Regions from separate parts of the Bordetella sputigena genome, predicted to be linked through region 2. Evidence: predicted binding sites of a transcription regulator. Region 2 holds the regulator's gene; the other holds the start of a gene.
The links. The regulator LexA, encoded in region 2, represses DNA repair genes until DNA is damaged. The targets are predictions, from matches to a motif close to ACTGTATNNNNATACAGT.

Region 1 (4,419 bases), on a different contig from region 2:
CAGGCCCGGCCGAATCAGGCTCTCCGCCGTGGCCACGATGGCCTCTTCGCTGGACCGGGGCGCCCAGCCCAGCAGGCGAATGGCCTTCTCGCTCGTGGCGTTCATGCGCGCGTTGGGCGGCCCCCGCGTCGCGCCGCTGACTTATCTTATCCAGTGGCGCATGCGGCTTGCCGAACGCGCACTGCGGGAGGACAAGGCTCCCGTGGCGGCGGTCGCCCTGTCGCTGGGATATGCATCCGAAAGCGCCTTCAGCACCGCGTTCAAGCGCGTTGCCGGCAAGTCGCCCAAGGCGTACCGGATTGCCATGCGGACAGCCGATTCCGGTACGGTGGCTCAGTAGGTCAGGCGGCGATCCGTCAGGTGAGTCAGGCAGCGATCCGTCAGTCGATCAGGTCCAATCGTCGGATCCGCTGCTGCTGCCGTCGTCCCAGGAACCGCCGTCGCTGGAAGAACCGCCATCGTCCCAGGGATTGCCGACGTTCCAGGTCTGGTCGCCGCCGTCGTTGCTGGCGAGCTTGCGTCTTTCGTCGTCGTCCCAGGAACTGGCATCGCGCAGGCCGAAGTCGTTGCCGCCCATGTCGTAGCCTTGTTCGCCGGCATTCGCCACGCCGGCGTCGCGTGCGGGATCGGCGTTGCCGACGTTGCCCGCATTGTCCGATCCGCGATGCAGCACGCGATCCATTAAAGCCTCGCCCGCGACCACGCCGGCGCCCACCGCCGCGCCGGTGGCCAGGCCGCCGAGTATGCCGGAGCCCATGCCGGGACCGGCCTGGGTGGGCGCGGCGCCGCCGGGATAGCCGTATCCGCCTTGGGGAGCGGCGCCGGGGCCGCCCTGCGGGCCGTATGGCGTCGGCGTGCGCGCGGCACCATAACCACCATAGCCGCCATAGGGCCCCGTTCCACCCGCGGAGTTTGCGCGCCTGCGTGCGCGCATGATCATCGACACGATGATCAACAGCGCCGCGATCGCCAGCACCAGCCCCCAGGGAATGCCGGAAAGCGTGCCTTGCGCGCGCGATGCGTTGCTACCTGAAGCGATCAGGCTGCGCAATTCATCCACGGCGCCCGGACGGGCGAAATTCTGGCTGGGGTCCAGGCGCAGCGCGGTATTGAGTTCCGCCTGGGCCTGCTGCAGCTTGCCTTGCTTGCCCAGTAATTCGGCTTCCACGAAATGCGCCTTGGCGCTGTTGGGGTGGTCGCGCAGGATCTGGTCCATCATCGCCTGGGCTTCGCGATAATTGCCCGCCTGGGCCGCCTGGTACACCTGATCGGGCGTGGCCTCCGCCGCAAACGCGTTGCCGCCAAAAAGCAGGCAGGCGGACAGCAGCATCGAGCCGGCGATGGATTTTGAATAAATGGAGCGCATGGGGAATCCTCCTCCCGTCAATGCGAATGAGATGACGCCGAACCGTGGAAGTTCAATAGGCGGCGAACGCAATCATCTCGAATTTACTGCTGATCGCCGTATCCATCGAGGGAACTGTGGATACGGTTCAACTGCTGCAGAAGCTCCGGCAATGCCGTCCGAACCGTTTCCCATACGACGTGGAGATCTATGTCGAAATACCCATGGGCAATGCGATTCCGCATCCCGCGCATGCTGCGCCATGGAACCTGCGATTGGGCCAGTGTGAAATCAACATACCGGTCCATTACTTTGGTAGCTGCCTCGCCAATAATGACAAGACTCATGATGACGGCTTGCTGAGTTCGCTTGTCGGCAAGGAATCTTCTTTGTTTTGGCCTTCGATAAAGTCACATGCGTCTTGCGCAGCTTGCCGAATATGTGCCAAGTAGTCGATGAGGCGGTGCTCATTCATACAGGCAAAGCTTCCGCCAGCACCTGTTCGCGAAACTTGGGGGGCAAATCTCCCGGCGTCAATAATTCAACGTGAACACCGAGCAGTGTTTCCAGCTCATCTTGCAAGCCGCCAAGATCAAACAATGTGGCTCCGGGCATCGCGTCGACCAACAGGTCGAGGTCACTGCCTTCTTTATCGGTGCCATGGAGTACTGAACCGAATACTCGCGGATTCGATGTACGAAAACGGCCGGCCGCTTCACGGATGGCATTGCGCTTCTGTGCGAGAGCTATTGACGGCCGCATAGATGTGGCTCCATTAAAACGTGTCAATAGTAGTTGATAGGTGCGCAACGCCTCAATCATCGGGACCTGCTCTGCCTTAATTAAGGCTTACCAAGCGAAGCAGTAATGCGGCCATTTTACTGTATATTTGTCCAGTAAATATCAGCCTGAATCATCGCGCCCGGCCCTGAACCCGCCGGGCGTTTCCGCCCCTGCTCCGCCGCCATGCCGTCGCTTTCGATGCCGCCGCCCGAACAGATCCATCCCGCCCTGTGGCGGGGGACGCAGTTCGCGCGCGCGGCTCGGGTGGCGGTGCCTACGGGGTATCCGGAACTGGAGAAGGAATTGCCCGGCGGGGGCTGGCCGCCCGGGGCCTTGAATGAGCTGCTGCTGCCGCGGCCGGGCATCGGGGAGATGCGCTTGCTGCGGCCGGCGCTGCGGGCGCTGGACCACGCAGGCAGCATCGTACTGGTGCAGCCGCCCTGTGTGCCGCATATCGCGGCATGGAGCAGTTGGGGGCTGGATCCGGCCCGGCTGCTATGGGTGAATCCGGAACGTCCGGCGGACGCCTTGTGGTCGGCGGAACAGGTGCTGAAAAACGGCAGCTGCGCCGCGCTGCTGTGCTGGCTGCCGCAGGCGCAGCCGGAATCCTTGCGGCGGCTGCATCTTGCGGCGCAGGCCGGCGCCACTTTGTTTTTCTGCCTGCGGCCGGCGCGCGCCGGCGCCCAGGCGTCGCCAGCGCCCTTGCGGCTGGCGCTGGCGCCGGCCGGCGATGGATTGCAGGTGGATATCGTCAAACGCCGCGGACCGGTGTGCGGGCATTCCTTGTATATCGCGCTGGAGCGGCGCGCGCCCGCGCGGGAAGTCGTTCATCCGGCGCCACGGGACGCCGGCGATGCCACGCCACGCGAAATTTCCCAGTCCTCGCCAGGGGAACTCCCTGCCACGCGGGAAGCGCAGCGCGAACTCGACATGGCGCGGCCCGCGCCCGACCTTTTTGATGACCATGCAACTCTGGATAGCCGTCTACCTGCCGAGGCTGGCGCTTGATGCCCTGCATCCGCCGTGGCCGCTGGACGTCACGGCATGCGCGGTGGTCGAGCACGAATGCGTCATGACCCTGACGCCGGCTGCCGCCAGCCATGGCATTACCTTGGGCATGCGCCGCGCCGGCGCCCATGCCCTGGCGCCGCACGCCATCCTGCTGGACCGCGACCCGGCGGCCGAAGGCTCGGCATTGGAAGGCGCGGCGCTGGCCCTGCTGCAATACACGCCGGATGTCGCGCTGGGCGAACGGCACACCCTGCTGCTGAACGTGGGCGCCAGCCTGCGCGTATTCCGCGGACCACGCGCCCTGGCGCGCCGCGTCGCCGATACCCTGCGCACGCTGGGCTTGCAGGCGCGGCTGGGTATCGCTCCCACCGCGGGCGGCGCATGGATATTGGCGCACAGAACCGATACCGGACCGCGCCATGCATTGGCGATCACGCGCCTGGCGCGGCGCCTGGATGCCCTGCCCTGTGCCCTGCTGCCGCAAGCCCAGCCCCATCTGGAATGGCTGCATGGCATCGGTTGCCGCCAGCTCGGCTTTCTGCGCCGCCTGCCTCGCGGCGGCCTGCAACGCCGCTGCGGAACGGCGCTGCTGAAAACCCTGGACGCCGCTTACGGCGACGCGCCGCAGGCGCATGCCTGGATTTCGCCTCCGCTGGCCTTCAAGCGCCGCTTCGAATTGATCGAGCGCATCGAACATACCGATGCGGTACTGGCGGTGGCGCGCATCCTGGTGGAGCAGATGAGCGGCTGGCTGACCGCGCGCCAGCGTGCCGTGCCGCGGCTGACGCTGGCCCTGGAGCACGAACGCGGCCGCCATGCGCGGCCGCCCAGCCTGCTGGAATTGACGCTGGCCGAACCGGCCTGGCAGCCGGCGCATCTGCTGGGCCTGCTGCGTGAACGGCTGGATCGCATGACGCTGCAGGCGCCGGTCGTCGCGGTCGTGCTGGACGCGCCGCACACGGTGCCGCAACCCGCGGCCAATACCACGCTGTTTCCCGAACCGGCCCAGGTGGCCAGCGAACGCGCGCGCCTGCTGGACATGCTGACGGCCCGCCTGGGCGCCGACCGGGTGCTGCGGCCCGATCCCGTCGCCGATCACCGGCCCGAAGTCGCCAACCACTGGACGGGCGTGCACGATGCGCCCGCGGCAAGCGAGCCGGCGCCCATGCTGGATCGCCCCTTCTGGCTGCTCAATCCGCCGCAGCCACTGCAAGTGCGGCGCCACCGGCCGGTGTACGGGACGCCATTGAAACTGGTGCGCGGCCCGGAACGCATCGAAA
Region 2 (4,419 bases):
CGCGCCCGCATCACGCGGGTGGATGACGTCGAATCGCACTTTACCTGCGAAGTCGTGCCCATCCAGCTCGACCCCATCCAGGGTTCCGAGACGGAAGCCCTGCGCCGGGCCATCGTGGCCCAGTTCGAGCAGTACGTAAAGCTCAACAAGAAGATCCCGCCGGAGATCCTTACGTCCCTGGCGGGCATCGACGATGCCGGTCGGCTTGCCGATACCATCGCCGCCCATTTGCCGCTGAAGCTCGAGCAAAAGCAGAAGATGCTGGAGATCTTCGGCACGGCCGAACGCCTGGAAGGTCTGCTCACGCAGCTGGAAACCGAAATCGACATCCTGCAGGTCGAAAAGCGGATCCGCGGCCGTGTGAAAAAGCAGATGGAGAAGAGCCAGCGCGACTATTACCTGAATGAGCAGGTAAAGGCCATCCAGAAGGAGCTGGGTGAGGGCGAAGAAGGCGCCGACATCGAAGAGCTGGAAAAGAAGATCGTCGCGGCGCATATGCCCAAGGAAGCGCGCAAAAAGGCCGATGCCGAGCTGAAGAAGCTCAAGCTGATGTCGCCCATGTCCGCCGAAGCGACGGTGGTGCGCAACTACATCGATACCTTGATCAATCTGCCGTGGCGCAAGAAGAGCAAGGTCAACAATTCCATAGGCAATGCCGAAACGGTCCTGGACGATGACCACTATGGTCTCGAAAAGGTCAAGGAACGCATCCTCGAATATCTTGCCGTGCAGCAGCGCGTCGATAAGGTCAAGGCGCCCATCCTGTGCCTGGTCGGTCCTCCCGGCGTGGGCAAGACCTCGCTGGGGCAGTCGATCGCCAAGGCAACCAATCGCAAGTTCGTGCGGATGGCGCTGGGCGGCGTGCGGGACGAGGCCGAGATCCGCGGTCACCGTCGCACGTATATCGGCTCCATGCCGGGCAAGATCCTGCAGAACATGAGCAAGGTAGGTGTGCGCAACCCCCTGTTCCTGCTGGACGAAATCGACAAGCTGGGCATGGACTTCCGTGGCGATCCCTCGTCGGCGCTGCTGGAGGTGCTGGATCCCGAGCAGAACCACACGTTCCAGGATCACTACGTCGAAGTCGACTTCGACCTGTCGGACGTGATGTTCGTCGCGACCAGCAACACGCTGAATATTCCGCCGGCCCTGTTGGACCGGATGGAAGTCATTCGCCTGTCCGGCTACACGGAAGACGAAAAGGTGCACATCGCCAGCGATCACCTGATTCCTAAGCTGTTGAAGAACAACGGCCTGAAGGAAACGGAGCTGTCGATAGACGAATCCGCCTTGCGCGACATCGTGCGGTACTACACGCGCGAAGCCGGTGTGCGGGCGCTGGAGCGCGAGATCGGCAAGGTATGCCGCAAGGTCGTCAAGCAATTGTTGACCGAGCGCGAAGGCAAGCCCGCCGCGGACACCAATGGCACCGCCAGCGTCATCGCGGTGACGTCGGAGAACCTGAACGAATACCTGGGCGTACGCCGCTACAACTTCGGTATGGCGGAAAAGGAAAACCAGGTGGGGCAGGTGACCGGCTTGGCCTGGACCGAAGTGGGCGGCGATCTGCTGACCATCGAAGTCGCCGACATGCCGGGCAAGGGCGCTATCCAGCGCACCGGTTCGCTGGGCGACGTGATGAAGGAATCGGTCGAAGCGGCGCGCACGGTCGTGCGTTCGCGGGCGCGTCGGTTGGGATTCGCCGATAGCGTCTTCGAAAAACGCGACATGCACGTGCACGTGCCCGAAGGCGCGACGCCCAAGGACGGTCCGTCCGCGGGTATCGCGATCACCACCGCCATGGTGTCCGCGCTGTCCGGTATTCCGGTGCGGGCGGACGTCGCGATGACGGGCGAAATCACGCTGCGTGGTGAAGTACTGGCGATCGGTGGCTTGAAGGAAAAGTTGCTGGCCGCGCACCGTGGTGGCATCAAGACCGTGTTGATTCCCGAGGAAAACGTCAAGGATCTGGCGGAAATCCCCGACAACGTCAAGAACCAGCTGGAAGTTGTGCCGGTACGTTGGATCGACAAGGTCTTGGAGCGGGCACTGGAGCGTATGCCTGACCCGATCTCGGAAGAGGACGCGAAGGACAAGCCGATGGTGACCCCGACGGCGGCTTCCTCCGAATCGGCCGATCCGGTTATCAAGCACTAAACGCGGTCGTAGTCACAAGCCTGGCAAAAAGGCCTGGAGCGCGAGCTCCAGGCCTTTTCGTTTGGCTGTCTGGCAAGCACCTGTCGCCGGCTGGCCGCCGCCCGCTGGAGCCTTATTGCAGCGCCTGGGTGCGGATCAAACCCACCGCGATGCCCTCCAGCGCGAATTCCTGTCCGGGCCGCACCAGAATGGGCTCGAATTCCGGATTTTCCGGGAGGAGTTCGATGCGGCCGCCTTGGCGGTGCAAGCGCTTGACGGTGACGTCTTCATCGATGCGAGCCACCACGATCTGGCCGTCGCGCGCGTCGCTGGCTTTTTTGACTGCCAGGAGATCGCCGTCCAGGATGCCTATGTCGCGCATGCTCATGCCGCGGACCTTGAGCAGGTAATCCGGCCGCTGGGCGAATAGGCCGGGATCGACGCCGACATCGCGTTCGACGTGTTCGGCGGCCAGGATGGGGCTGCCCGCCGCGACGCGGCCGACGAGCGGCAACATGAGCTGCGCCAGCGATGGGATGGGGAGCATGGCCTGGCTGTTTTCGGCCCGCGTTTCTTTCAACCGTATGCCGCGGGAGGCGCCGGCGGTCAGTTCGATGGCGCCTTTGCGCGCCAGCGCCTTCAGATGGTCTTCCGCTGCGTTGGGCGAACGGAATCCGAGCGCTGCCGCAATTTCAGCGCGGGTGGGCGGGAATCCCGTGCTCGCGACCGCTTGGCGTATAAGGTCGAGTATCTGCTGTTGCCGTTCGGTAAGTTTGCTGGCCATTGGGCGATCCTGTTCCCTGTATGGATATACAGGATCGAATTTTGGGGGACGTAGCTCCAAAACGCAAGGGGGTGGGCGAGCACTCGCGGCCGAATATCCCGCAAAAAAGATTGGGGCTCCCGAAGGAGCCCCAAGCGCGCGTGCCCAGACGTACCGGGATGATCGGCTTAGCCTTTCAGCACCTGCGCGATACCCTTGGCCACGGCATCGATATTCTGGCTGTTCAGCGCTGCAACGCAGATCCGTCCGCTGGAGACGGCATAAATACCGTGTTCTTCGCGCAGCCGATCCACCTGGGCCGAGGTCAGGCCGGAGTAGGAGAACATGCCGCGCTGCTGCAGGACGAAATCGAAGTTCTGCTGGGCACCATACTCCTTGATCTTGTCGACCAGTTGGCGGCGCATCAGACGGATACGCTCGCGCATGCCGGTCAGTTCCTGTTCCCATAAGGCGAACAGTTCCGGCGTGTTCAGCACCGTCGATACGACCGTGCCGCCATGCGTGGGCGGATTCGAATAGTTGGTACGGATGACGCGCTTGAGCTGGCTGAGCACGCGCGTGGCTTCGTCCTTGCTGCCGGCGATCACCGTCAGGGCGCCGACGCGCTCGCCGTACAGCGAGAAGGACTTGGAAAAAGAGGAACTGATGAACACCGTCATGCCCATGCCGGCGAACAGGCGCACGACGGCGGCGTCTTCGTGCAGGCCGGCGCCGAAGCCCTGGTAGGCGATGTCCAGGAAGGGCACCAAATCGCGTTCCTTGACCACATTGGCGATCTGCTGCCATTGTTCGGCGGTTGGATCCACGCCGGTGGGGTTATGGCAGCAGGCATGCAGTACGACCACGCTGCCGGCCGGCATGGATTTCAAGCCGGCGAGCATGCCTTCGAAATTCAGCCCATGCGTGGCGGCGTCGTAGTAGGGATAGGTTTCGACCTGGAAGCCGGCACGTTCGAACAGCGCGCGGTGGTTCTCCCAGCTGGGATCGCTGATATACACCTTGGATTGCGGCAGCAGCTGGCGCAGGAAATCCGCCCCGATCTTGAGCGCACCCGTGCCGCCCAGCGCTTGCGTGGTCAGCACGCGACCTTCGGCCGAGAGGGGGGAGTCGGCGCCCAGCAGCAGGGCCTGGGCGCCCTTGTTGTAGGCCGCGATGCCTTCGATAGGCAGATAGCCGCGCGCGGCGGCGGCCTCGATGCGGGCGATTTCGGCTTTGCGGACCGCGGCCAGGAGCGGAATGCGCCCGTTGTCGTCGTAGTACACCCCCACGCCCAGATTGACCTTGCCCGGCCGGGTATCGGCGTTGTATTGCTCATTCAGCCCGAGAATGGGGTCGCGCGGGGCCAATTCGACGTTCTGGAAAAGGGTGCTCATCGGATCGCAAGTTACGCAAAAGGGTAGGTGGACGCAGCCGGATATGCGGCGGATAATGGGGGGTTTACCCTGAGACAGTCTAGCATGACCGAAACTGGATTCGTCGAATTTCCGGATAGTCCTTTC

Region 1: a site for LexA is predicted at 2,226-2,243, ahead of imuA (translesion DNA synthesis-associated protein ImuA). Genes of this name have one in related genera too.

The regions. Positions count from the first base shown of each region.
Region 1 is NZ_CBCSCA010000005.1:409,161-413,579, forward strand. It holds partial or broken gene ACNA0R_RS12750 (aldehyde reductase) at 1-105, opposite strand, end outside; gene ACNA0R_RS12755 (helix-turn-helix domain-containing protein) at 104-340, shown strand; gene ACNA0R_RS12760 (tetratricopeptide repeat protein) at 389-1,366, opposite strand; gene ACNA0R_RS12765 (HepT-like ribonuclease domain-containing protein) at 1,450-1,692, opposite strand; gene ACNA0R_RS12770 (nucleotidyltransferase family protein) at 1,817-2,107, opposite strand; gene imuA (translesion DNA synthesis-associated protein ImuA) at 2,327-3,136, shown strand; gene ACNA0R_RS12780 (Y-family DNA polymerase) at 3,093-4,419, shown strand, end outside.
Region 2 is NZ_CBCSCA010000002.1:424,365-428,783, reverse strand. It holds gene lon (endopeptidase La) at 1-2,157, shown strand, start outside; gene lexA (transcriptional repressor LexA) at 2,270-2,920, opposite strand; gene ACNA0R_RS05100 (amino acid aminotransferase) at 3,088-4,293, opposite strand; gene uvrB (excinuclease ABC subunit UvrB) at 4,378-4,419, shown strand, end outside.